3 regions of the Paenibacillus sp. MB22_1 genome follow, and region 2 is predicted to be linked to each of the others. Evidence: predicted binding sites of a transcription regulator. Region 2 holds the regulator's gene; each other region holds the start of a gene.
The links. The regulator LexA, encoded in region 2, represses DNA repair genes until DNA is damaged. The targets are predictions, from matches to a motif close to CGAACATATGTTCG.
Positions count from the first base shown of each region.

Region 1: addB (helicase-exonuclease AddAB subunit AddB) is a predicted target of LexA. The motif match lies at 2,023-2,036, and genes of this name have one in related genera.
Region 3: ACL02P_RS01830 (ImmA/IrrE family metallo-endopeptidase) is a predicted target of LexA. The motif match lies at 1,477-1,490, and genes of this name have one in related genera.

Region 1 is NZ_JBLADV010000001.1:586,822-591,017, reverse strand. Features, by position in the region: gene addB (helicase-exonuclease AddAB subunit AddB) at 1-1,970, opposite strand, end outside; gene ACL02P_RS02590 (class I SAM-dependent rRNA methyltransferase) at 2,224-3,597, opposite strand; gene ACL02P_RS02585 (Na/Pi cotransporter family protein) at 3,771-4,196, shown strand, end outside.
Region 2 is NZ_JBLADV010000001.1:1,276,909-1,281,104, reverse strand. Features, by position in the region: gene ACL02P_RS05940 (HAD family hydrolase) at 1-738, opposite strand, end outside; gene ACL02P_RS05935 (hypothetical protein) at 785-1,315, opposite strand; gene ACL02P_RS05930 (DUF896 domain-containing protein) at 1,328-1,501, opposite strand; gene ACL02P_RS05925 (LysM peptidoglycan-binding domain-containing protein) at 1,680-1,940, opposite strand; gene lexA (transcriptional repressor LexA) at 2,257-2,883, shown strand; gene ACL02P_RS05915 (hypothetical protein) at 3,003-3,158, opposite strand; gene glnA (type I glutamate--ammonia ligase) at 3,325-4,196, opposite strand, start outside.
Region 3 is NZ_JBLADV010000001.1:417,550-421,745, reverse strand. Features, by position in the region: gene ACL02P_RS01845 (peptidoglycan recognition family protein) at 1-23, opposite strand, end outside; gene ACL02P_RS01840 (hypothetical protein) at 453-740, opposite strand; gene ACL02P_RS01835 (helix-turn-helix domain-containing protein) at 1,031-1,381, shown strand; gene ACL02P_RS01830 (ImmA/IrrE family metallo-endopeptidase) at 1,510-2,109, shown strand; gene ACL02P_RS01825 (hypothetical protein) at 2,112-2,495, shown strand; gene ACL02P_RS01820 (oxalate decarboxylase family bicupin) at 2,480-3,700, opposite strand; gene ACL02P_RS01815 (glycoside hydrolase family 43 protein) at 3,933-4,196, shown strand, end outside.

The sequences.
Region 1 (4,196 bases), 690 kb from region 2:
TCATCCAGCAGCTTGCGGGCCAGCCCCGGAGCCAGCTCCAAGCCAAGCTCCGCCAGTCGCTCCCGCTCCTGCTCGCTGAGCACACCCTCCTCCTGCAGATTGGCCGGCATGATCCCTTCGTTGATGCCAAGCAGGAACAGATGCTTGACTTGCCCCGAACGCGTCCGCTCCGTACTCCCGATCAGCACCTGGTCGAGCGAAGGCGGCACAAGCGACACCTTCAGCTCCTTGAGCCCGGTCTCCAGCACGCCGGCAAACAGCTCCAGCTCCAAAGGCTCGTCCCCCATCATTTCCACGATCTGGTCGAGCACGTCCAATACCGCGCTCCATAGTTGGCGATGCTCCATCGCCTGACGCGGCTTGCCTTCGCGCACCATCCGATGCGCCAGCACATCCAGACGCTGGGCGGCCTCCACCCGCTCCAGCAGATGGAATACTGCGGCACACATGTCTGCCGCGTTCTTCGCCTTGCGGATCTCTTTCTCAAACGCTGACAAAGGGCCGGCGACCGCAGCGCGGCACCGCTCCAGCAGCTGCAGCTGCTCCATGGCTTTAACGGATGCCGCCGTTTGATCCTCCTGCTCCAGCGACAGGCTTGGCGCCGACTTCCAAGGACGGCCGTCAAACCAACGGTAACCTTGAATCCCGCTCGCCAGAGCATAATTCTCCAGCACATCCATATGCTCGCGCGTCAGGCTGCCGTCCAGCGGCAGAAGAAATTCGCTTTTCACGCAGCGAAATACGTCTTCGTATCTCCAAAACCCGAGTACCACGTCCAACGCGGCCCGGATAAATTCGATCATCGGGTGATACAGCATACTTGCTTTCTGGTCAAGAAAATAAGGGATCCCGTATGCTTCCATCGTCGGAGCAAGCAGTTCTTCATAATCCCCTAAGTTGCGCACCAGCAGCGCCATGTCCCGCCAACGCACGCCTTCTTCCCTGGCGAGGCGAACCATCTCGCGCGCCGCGCCTTCAACCTCAGCCCGCCGGCTGGCAGCCCGGTGCAAAGATAGGGCCTGTTCCAAATCCTGAGGCGGCTCGGACTTCGGCCACGGCGAACGCCGCTCGTACGCAGACTCCAGGTACGAAAGCGTCTCGCTCTCCCGAAACCGCGGAAACGGACGGGCCTCCAACAGCTCTGCCGGCAGAACTTCAATTCCCTCTTCTGCGGCCAGTCGGCTCAGCTTAACGAAGGCGGATGCAGGGGTATAAAACAGGTTTAGTTCATGCGGCAGATTTCCATTGCTGTATACCCGGTCCAACGTCAGCGAGACGGTGACGGAAGCCGCCGTCTTCAGCAGTGCGAGGATCGCTGTATATTCCTGCGGCGTAAACGTATGAAACCCGTCAATCCAAATTTCCGCCCCGCGCAAATAAGCCGACTTGCTAGCCCCCTGCGCCAGCTTGACGACATGGTCCTCGTTGTCGATGTACAAGCGGGACAGCTCTTCGTCATACTCCGCAAACAAAAGGCTAAGATCGTGCATTTTATCCTTTAATAAAGGGGATTCCCCTTCGGTCTGCTCCAGGAGTTGATAATGCTCCCGCAGAGCTGAGAAATCCACGTTGTATTTCTTCATTTCCGTGTATAGTCCGGCTATCCGGTCAATTAATCCGAGCTGGTCTCCGCCGTGTCCAAACAGCTTCAACTCGCCTTTGCGGCGGCGCATGAGCTTATATAGCAGCATTTTTTTGCCTTCATCATCGATCGGCACCAGCGCCGCACCGCCGGTTTCCTGCATGACGCGCAGCGCCAAACGGCGAAAGCCAAGCACCTGGGTGCGTACCGTACCGCGCAAGCCCGGGGCCGTGGCGATCCGCTGCTCGATCTGAAACGTGCCTTGCTCCGGGGTTAAAATAATCAGCGGCGGACCGATCGGCTGCTCGCGCAGCTTGGCGGTCACCCGGTCGAGAATGAGGCTGGTTTTGCCGCTGCCGGAGCGGCCGAGTATGAACTGTAAAGACATGGAAGTACCTCCTGCGACGGACAATTCGTTAAGTTCCAGTATAGCATAAATACGATCAAACATTCGTATCTTCTTCAAGCATAAGAAAAACGTCTATCGACGTACATTCAAAGTAGACAGACCGCGTTTAGCGGAAGTTTTTCTTGCGATATCAGGATGTCAATCCCCCGAAGCTTATACTTTCTGATACCTTAAAAAAGCCCCGTACCGCGAAAGCTCGCGAAACGAGGCTGTTTATCCGTTATATCCAATTTTACAACGCGTGTTTGCTGCGCACTTCGAAAATGGCAAATTTCAGGTAATGTCCTTCGTCCACCCCAAGGATTTGCGGATGATCCTTGCCGGCTGCCCGCCATTCCACAAGGCGCAGCACTTTGCCTGCATCCTCCGCGGCCTCGAGGATCGTCTCCAGGAACAGATCCGGTCGCATATGGTAGGAACAGCTGGCCGTTACCAGATAGCCGCCTTCATTCACCAGCTTCATGCCGTGCAGGTTAATATCTTTATAACCGCGAACGGCACCTTTAACCGCCGCTTTCGTCTTGGCAAACGCCGGGGGATCGAGGATCACGACGTCCCAAGTCCGCCCGCCGCCGGCCGTCAGCGGCACGGAAGTGTCCACCTTGGCGTCTTGGGCCGCACGGCGCGCCCGTTCCTCCAAGCCTTTCACCTGACTGCGCAAATAATCAAACGCATCAGCCACGACAAATTCGACGCGATCGGTGAACCCGTTCAGCTCCACGTTCCGCTTCGCGCTTTCGATCGCATGCTCGGAGATGTCAAGGCAGGTCACCTTTTTGGCTCCGTATTTGCAGGCATGTAAGGTGAAGCTTCCGGTATGCGAGAAGCATTCCAGCACGGTGGCTCCGTCCCAGTACGGGAAAGTGACTTCTTTGCCGTTCCGGTTGACCGGCGCTAGCCGCACGCCGCCGTCTTCCGTCGGCAGCTCCTGCAGCGTGATGCCGCTGCGTCCGCCCCAACCGGTCATCAGCGGCTTGATGGACGCCCGGTTCTCCCGCTGGTCGAAGAAATAGCCCGTTTTTTGCCCCTGCTCAATATCCACCTCGATCTTGAGCCCGTTCTCCGACACGATGACATGGCGCGGCGGCTGGCCAAAGATCGGCCCTTTCACCTGCTCCAAGCCCTCCATTTCCCGGACGGCTACATCGCTGCGTTCATAGATGCCAACGGGATGCAGCACTTCCGACAACGCCTCCACAATCTGCTCCCGACAGCGGTCCATACCCAGTGTAAGCAGCTGTACAACCAGTACGTCACCAAACTTGTCCACGATCAGCCCCGGCAAAAAGTCGGCCTCTCCGTACACGAAGCGGTAAGCATCCTCCTTCACGAACCGTTCCCGATGCTTCAAGCATTCCTGAAACCGCCGGACAAAAAAGGCCGTGTCCATCGCTTCCAACGGCGTATACGACACAACGCGGACGGTAATTTGCGAAGCCGGGTTGTAATACCCGGTGGCCAGGTAACGGTTCCGGTGGTCAACGACCTCAACCAATCCGCCCGGTTCCACGTTCCCTTCCAAACGCTCGATTTCATTTTTGAAGATCCAAGGATGCCCTTTTTCCAACCGTTTCTTGCGGCTGCGCTGCAATATGACCCTTGCCACTTAATCCTTCACTCCTCATTAAAAATATGACCCACTGCGCCTAAAGCACCCCTGCGGCCGGGACGGTACGTCAGCTTGGCTGGCATGGAAGTTGTCCGACCGTCATATATGTAACTTGTACGATTGTCGCTTGTCTGCATTTTACAGATGATCCGGGAAGGGAGGCTGCCAATATGTTTCATGAGATCTTGTTTCCAGTGACGTTTGGCTTCGCCCTGTTCCTGTTCGGCATGAAGGTGATGGAGGCTGCCCTGCACGCATGGGCGGGTCCCCGGCTGATCGGTTTCCTTCACCGGACGACGCGGACGCCTTGGACAGGCCTGCTGTCGAGCACCTTCATCACGGCCGTCTTACAGAGCAGCACTGCCGTGACGGTAATGACGATTGGCCTGGTTAATGCCCGCCTGTTGTCCTATGCGCGAACGCTGGGCATTATTCTGGGAGGCAATATCGGAACCTGCCTGACCACGGAGCTGCTTGCCCTTAATATAGCCAAGCTGGGGGTCCCCATGCTGATCGTTTCGTTAACGTTATGGGCGGCCGCTGTGCTGGGAGGCGAAATGCTGCCGGACGAGATCAAACGCCGCATGCCATGGTTG
Region 2 (4,196 bases):
TACGATATCGCCGGTAAGCGCTTTGCCGTCCCGATTAATCCAAACGGCCGTCATCCCCACGCTAAGCGAACCTTTGATATCCGTCGTCAGCTTATCGCCGACCATGATCGCTTCATTCGATTGAATCCCTAACCGTTCCAGAGCATGCCGGAAAATGGACGGATCCGGTTTCCCCTTGCCGAAATTTCCGGAGATCACAATCTCATCAAAATAAGGCGCCAGCTCAGGCACTCCGTCCAGCTTCTCCTGCTGCAATGCCGGACAGCCGTTCGTGAGCAATAGCAGCTTCACCTTGCCTTGCAATTCCTTCAGCACTTGAAAGGTCTCCTCATACACATGAGGCCGGGCACGCCGTTCGCGTCCAAACTGTTCCGCCAATTCGCCGGCCAGCTCCTCGTCATCAACGCCAAGCGCAAGCAGACCGCGCCGCCAGGATTCCTTGCGATAGGTTGGAGCTAACTGCTCCAGCTGACGGAATTCCGGTTGTTCTCCGGCAGAGAACGTCGCCCATAACCCCTCAAACGGATTGATTCCAATCATCGTCGTGAAAGGATACGTTTCGTAGGATTCATACAGCCCCCGCGCTTCCCGGCGTACGGCTTCTTCCAATTGCTCGGGGTTTAATCCATTAATCTTAGACGCAGCGCTTTCACACGTTGCAGCAAAGGCTTCTTTTACGCTCCGTTCATCCCAGAGCAGCGTGTCATCCAGGTCAAAACATACCGCCTTGATCGTCATTCGTCCCAACCCTCTCCATTCATATCGCAAGTGTATTGTAAAAGGATTATTCCTTCTCCAGCTTCACATGATGGGTGTCAGCATACAACTGCAGGCGCGCAGCCATCGCTTCCGTATCAAAACGGTTGCGGGTGCGGTAGAACACCCACTTCGGTTCCCGCGTCTTCGGTTCAATGACGATTTTGTTCCGGCTCACCTTGATCTTACTGATGTTACCGGCATCCAACATCCGGTCGCGGTTAAACTTCGAAGTGTACAGCCAGCTCTTGTTCACGCGTAAATATGGCTTACGCAGGAAGATCACCAGGGCCAGTACGAAATACAAAAAGATCGTCGCCCAGAACAATACCGAGTTCACTTCCTCTGTATTACCGATCAACCCGACGATGGCATACAGCAGAGCTAACAGAACCAAGGCGGTAGGCAAAATGAAATTCCGCCCTTTAAATACGTCGCCTTCCCCATTTGCTCCAAGCGAAGTACGAGGGTTCCGCGTCCCTTGTCCGACATTGGGACCTTTGCCTTTCTTATACATTCTTCGTTGATTGCGTTCTACTTTTCGGTCAAACGACCCCATACCTGTTCCTCCCTATTTATCTACAATCTCGATTGACTCGAGCTGTTGCCGAAAATTTCTGCGAACGTTTTGCAGATACGTTTCCCGAAGCTGGGCTCTTTCCAAGATCTCATCTTGCGATAATCCTTCTTGTTTCGCTTTGCGAGCCAGCTCGTTAATCCGCTTAACCAAAGCATCAATATCCATAATTCCACCTGCTTCTTTATATACTATGCTTCCCATGATGTCTCACAGGGCATTAATTCTTACTTTGACATGAGAAAAAGAGCTTGTCAAGGCGCGGCAACCCCTGCCGGAATACCTTGGAACAAGCTCTGTTCGAATGAATCGGTAAACCTCTGATCATGATCTTTGTAAGCATCAATTATCTGCTCGGCAACATCAACGTATCCCCGGCTTGAATCTCGCTGCTGCTCAGCCCGTTCGTCCGGATCAGCTTCTGAACATAGACCCTTGTGTCCAGGCCCTGCGGCTTATGTGCCACGGCAATTTCCCATAACGTATCCCCTGGCATAACCACGACATATTCCGGCCGATTTGCTCCCTCAGAGCTATCCGAAGAAGCAGCAAAGGCTTGTACCATTCCAGTACATGTGATGCTGAAGATGATTAAAAGCAGGGCCATTTTGGACAATCTACTCTTAAGGAAGACGTTCATATGTAAACTTCTCTTCACAGGGCGACGAAAAGAAGGTTGTTCATAGATGCTTTGATAAGAACTATATTTCAACATTTCACCATCACTCCAAACAAGTGTTCTGTGTTAATGTAATCAATATAACACGAACACTTGTTTGATTCAATAGTTTTTTCGAACAGTTGTTCCTGTTTTTTTTCGGAAATAGTTCTCGTCTCCCAAACTATTTAGAACTAATGTTTGTACGAACGGCAGTTCTATGTTATAATTTTTCCAAACGTTACTAAATGGGGTTGATCCGTAAATGTCTAAGGTATCGAGCCGGCAACAGGCCATTCTTGAGTTTATTCGCAACGAAGTACGCGCTAAGGGATATCCTCCTTCGGTCCGAGAGATTGGTGAAGCCGTCGGATTGGCTTCCAGTTCCACCGTTCACGGCCATTTGGACCGTCTGGAGAAGAAAGGCTTCATCCGCCGCGACCCGACGAAACCGCGCGCCATTGAATTGCTGGGTCAAGAGGAATCGGAGAATTACAATTTGTTTGCGCACAGCGTGACCCGCGTTCCTATTGTTGGGAAGGTCACCGCAGGCGTGCCGATCACAGCGACAGAGAATATTGAAGATTATTTTCCGCTGCCAGAGCACTATGCAGCTGATGGTGACATCTTTATGCTTTCCGTGGTTGGCGACAGCATGATCGAAGCTGGAATACATAACGGGGATTATGTGATTGTCCGCCAACAGCAGACGGCGAACAACGGTGATATCGTTGTGGCCATGACGGAGGATGACGAGGCAACGGTCAAGACGTTCTATAAAGAAAGTGACCATATTCGCCTGCAGCCGGAGAATTCGACGATGGAACCGCTTCGTTTGAAACATGTAACCATCTTGGGCAAGGTCATCGGCTTGTTCCGCGACCTGCACTAATCCGAACTCTTCGTTAATAGAAGGCGAAACGAAGATACGAAATCCGAGCAGGACGAAGCGATGGGGTGACATCGGCTTCGTCCTCATTTACTTTTAGAGAACTTGATGACTTCCCCCTCCTATTCCCATTCGAGATTCAGGAAGCTCACGGGATGGTAGCCGTTTTTGTCTCGGCGACCGCGTGTGCCCCAGCCTAGCCCCGAACGCTCCGTGATCCACCATTGCTTTAACCGATAGCGCCGACGTTGGTATCTTTTTAATTCGGTTACTGTCATCTACATTAACCTCCTTATTTCATACCTATAAGTTGTCCCAATTCAGGATAAATCATGGCATGGTTTCGAAATCCAAAAACTGTTATTCATTCATCATCCGTTTCAATAAAAAAAAGCCAGCACCCCGCTTGAATTGCCGGGTGCTGGCTTGGCTTGTTAACACCGATTAATACAACGTTATATATTGATCGCGTTCCCATTGATGAACTTGGGTCCGGAAGATATCCCATTCGATCTCTTTCAGTTCATAGAAGTGAGTCAGCGCATGATCTCCGAGCGCTTCGCTGATAATTTCGCTGCGGAGCAATTCGCCGAGCGCTTCTTTCAAGTCGGCTGGCAGACTTGGGATGCCTTCTTCCACCCGCTCTTCTTCAGACATCACATAGATGTTGCGGTCAACCGGATCAACCAGCGGCAGCTCTTTCTTAATTCCATCCAGTCCGGCTTTCAACATAACGGCCAGAGCCAAGTATGGGTTAGCAGCCGGGTCCGGGTTACGCACTTCGATCCGGGTGCTGAGACCGCGGGAAGCCGGAATCCGAATCATCGGACTGCGGTTACTCGAGGACCAAGCCACATAACAAGGGGCTTCATACCCAGGCACGAGACGTTTATAAGAGTTCACGGTCGGGTTCGTGATCGCTGCGAATGCGCGGGCGTGCTTCAGAATGCCCGCCATATAATGACGTGCTTCTTTGCTCAAGCCCAACTCATCGTTTTCGTCATAAAATGCATTGACATTGCCTTTGAACAGCGATTGGTGACAGTGCATCCCGGAGCCATTCACGCCATACAGCGGCTTCGGCATAAACGTTGCATGCAGTCCATGCTGGCGGGCAATCGTCTTAACGACCAGCTTAAAGGTTTGGATTTGGTCTGCAGCTTTGATCGCATCAGCATATTTGAAGTCGATTTCATGCTGACCTGGTGCCACTTCGTGGTGAGAAGCTTCGATTTCAAAGCCCATTTCCTCCAGGGTCAATACGATTTCGCGGCGGCAGTTCTCGCCCAAATCCGTAGGAGCCAAGTCGAAGTATC
Region 3 (4,196 bases), 860 kb from region 2:
ATTCGGTACTTTTGTGTATCCATAAGCGATTTCACCCCTTCCATTTATGCTATTCCGCAAGGTGCCCCCTTCGCTTGTGCACTTGTGAGTACGAATCTAGGATTTTCTTAATAAAACAAAAGAGCCTGCGATAATTTAGCAGACTCTGGTATAATTTAGCATGTACAACTGAACTTGGGTGGGACAGTATCGCCTCCCGATGGGAGGTGATACGTTTGCAATTTTCGTTTTCGGAAGTGATCATGCTTGGCATGTTTGTCCTTGCACTGCTTACTTATCTGATATAAACGAAAATAACCCGCCCAGGTTAGCGCCACGGTGCGGGTTATTCTCTGATGAACATTTGGAGGTTTCCCACCCAAGTGTTGTACCGGGGAGGCTGTGGCGCAGCCTCCTTGTTTCTATTGTTATCTTAGCATACTCTTCCATATACCTCAATCATACCCAAGAGCTTATTCCTCCAGCCGATCGATCCGTTTATGGGCTTGTTTCGCCGATTCCTCGACTCGGGTCAGCCGCTCGGAGAAGGCTTCAAATCGCTGGCCTTGCAGCTTTTGCTCGATTTTCATGTCGTCAATGAGTCTCTTGAGATTTACGATCTCTGTTCGTCTCATCGCCTCAGCTTCAGCCGCTTCCTCAGCTTCCCTCCGCATCGCTTTCGAGCGCCCGGCCCACCCTAATGCTATCCCACTAATTGCCGCTAAGGCCGATGTGATCGAAGTTAGTGCAGTCATGTCCATAAATCTCACCTCTCTTAAGTTTCTTTAAGCGAAGTTTATTACCATTTTGGAAATCCCCATCTTCCTTATCTTCAATTGAGCTTGTCCAAGAAAAGTTTGGATAGAGTGTATTCCACCCTCTTTTTTACCAATTTGGTAACCGTAACCTGATTATATGTTGCCAATTTGGCAATGTCAAGCAACGAAATTACCATTTCGGTAATATAAATAAATTCCAATCTTACCATCTGACTTTACCAATTTGGCAACTTGTGCTACACTAAATGAAACGGTTAGGAAGAGGAGTAACCATGCAAACCTTAGGCGAACGGATCAGATATCTTCGTGAACTACGTCAGCTCACGCAAAAAGACCTCGCCTCCCAAGCCGAAATTTCGGTCGTTCAGCTGTCCCGGTATGAGACAAACGATCGCAAGCCGGATCCGGAGGTGCTGCGTAATATCGTTGACGCTCTGGATACCAGCGCCGATTATTTGCTGGGCCGGACCAACGACCCGTCTCCTGCAGCGGAGAAAGGCATGAGCTTGTCTTTTTTCGGAGGACCTGAAGCGTATACGGCGGATGAAATCGCCATGATGGAGGCAGCCCTCAAAGCGTATCGGGAGCAGAAGAAGAAGCTGCTGGACGGAGACGAGGCCTAAAGGCTAAATCATTCGAAGATAAATAACTACATATAAAGTCTACAAGACAAGTACAACGGCCCTGATCCTAAGGGCCCTTATTTCGGATCTTATACCGAACATACATTCTTATTCAAGAGGTGACTTGAATGTTGTACGCCTATTATCGTGAGACCCATCTGGAGCAGTGGATGAATACAAAATATCTGAACCACGGGATATCGTCCCCCGCCGATCTCGACATCGACCGCATCGCTGAAGCCTTTGGGATCGGATTGGTTTACGGGAATCACCCGTCCTTTTCGGACAACGAGGAGAATGTGATCTTCCTGAACAAAATGATGAAGTCGGATCAGGCCCGGGTCGTCTTCTTCCATGAACTTTGCCATGTGCTGCGCCATGCCGGGGATCAGCGGAGGATGACCGAACTGTTCATGCATGCCCAAGAGACCGAGGCCGAGCAGTTTGTGCTGTATGCCGCCATTCCTTTCTTTATGTTCGCTAAGCTGCCAGTGCCGGATCATCGCAGCGAAGCGGTTGTCTACATCGCCGAACAGTTCCAGGTCCCCCTGGAGCTGGCGGAGCAGCGGCTGGACCAAATCCAACGGCGGGTGCTGCAAGGCAGCCTCATCGCAGCAGCCCAGGAGGCAACCCGCCGCCAGCGCGAAGCGGAGCAGAGCTGGTCGCCGGAAACCCGGCGGGTGCTGTCCCAGCTGGAACGACAAATCGGTGGTCGAGGAGGGCGATAGGGATGCGGATTGCGGCGTATTGCGATTTTTACACCGATTCCATTCGTCCGTTGCAGTTGATTGTGGATATTCAGCCGGGGGACGTGGATTGGTCGGAGACGCTGTACCTCCCGGTTTCGGGACCATTTGAGCCGTTTACGTCCGAGGACTTTGGCGATCTGCCCTGCGTATCTGTCCTGCTGGAGGATCTGGTTCGTCCCAAGCAGGAACCGTCGGAATATACCACAGTCTGCGAGCCGGGCACGACGACCTCCGTTCCATCGCGAAGGGTGCTTGGCATCCGTCTACCGCAAATCGCTGCCCGCTGCGGCGATCCCTCTGATATCCAGCGCCTGGTCTTGCAGATGGACGACGCCACGGAAGTCCTGGGTTATGAGCGAGGTTGATTGGGGCGGTCGTATTTTACCACCGGCCACTTTTGTTTGCGAAGCGCGTCCATCAGCAGCGGCCCCACATTCAGATTGCTCTGCACCAGCTCCCGCGGCGTCAGCGCCATCCATTGATTAAGCGATATATCGGCAAACCGGTCACTGCGGAACATTTCCAAGAACCAGATGCTGCGGTCACCGGTATTTTGAATGTAGTGGCCATAGGCAAACGGAACATACCCCACATCCCCTGCTCTAACGTTAAATGTCCGGGCGGCGCCGTTACCAGCAAATACGGTCATCCGTCCTTTCCCGGACAAATAATACTGCCATTCGTCGTTGTTCGGGTGCCAATGCAGCTCCCTCATCGCGCCGGGCTTGATTTCCACAAGGGCGGCCGCAATCGTCTTGGAGATGGGAAAATTTCTGGAATCCGCAATTCGCACGGTCCCGCCCGGCGTTTGGATCGGCTTCTGGGCCAGCAGGCTATGCTTGAAGCTGACAGGAATTTCTCCGTAAGGCGATTCGATCCTTTGCGTGTCGATTGGCCCCGGGACACGGTCCTGATAGATATACACCTGCTCTTTGGGGATGCGGTCAAACGCTTTACGAGGTACGCCAAAATTCGCGGAAAGCACCTCTTTCGGCGTATGGGCAAACCAGTCCGAGATGGACAACGTATTTAAGTCGGAGAAATTACCGTCATCAAATACTAGCAGAAACTCGCAGCCTTCCTCCAGCCCTTGAATCGAATGAGGAATCCCCGGTGGAAAATACCACAAATCCCCCACGCCCATATCGGCGATAAAGTTCCGTCCGTCCTGATCCACCGCCGTGATCCGTGCCCTTCCTGAGATCATAAACGACCATTCCGCCTGTTGATGCCAATGCAGCTCCCGCACTCCCCCCGGCGTCAGACGCATATTGACCCCCGCCAGCGTCGTAGCGATCGGCAGCTCCCGAACCGTAATTTCCCGGGACCATCCCCCATGGTTCAACTGCATATGCGTATCTGAAAAAGAGAACTTCAGATTCGGAATCAATCCGTTATCGGTCACCGGAGGTACCAGCATATCGGGGTTTTCGCGATCCCGCATCACGTCCCGGGGGCCGGTATCGGTGGCTCCGCTGCCATCATCTCGGATCGGCTGGGGGATCGACGATATCCCGGCAGCTTGGTTTTCCGGCTGTCTTGAATCGGATGAATCCAAATGATCCGACATTCACATCACTCCTCGTTCTGGACATGCTATTGTTAATTTTTACCAATTCATATTTACACAGTGATCCTATTCCTGAATTAGCAAAAATATGTTGTGATTCATTCCCACATTTCCCATAAAATCCGACGATTTCGGAGAAACTAACTTCAAGAGCTTGATAGTTGCCCAAGCTTCTGTATAATTAAAGTTAGTAAGTTTAGTCAACAAACTAACTAGGTAAAGGGGAATCCTTGTGGAAAAACCTGTACGTCCGAATGAACCACTTGTTACACACATTTATACGGCAGACCCATCTGCCCATGTGTATGAAGGCAAGATCTATATTTATCCATCCCATGACATTGATCACGACGGTCCCGACAACGACAACGGCGACCAATACGCGATGGAGGACTACCATGTCCTCTCGCTGGACGACTTCAACTCTCCGTGCGTCGACCACGGCGAAGTGCTGCATTTGCGTGATATCCCATGGGCCAGCAAGCAATTGTGGGCT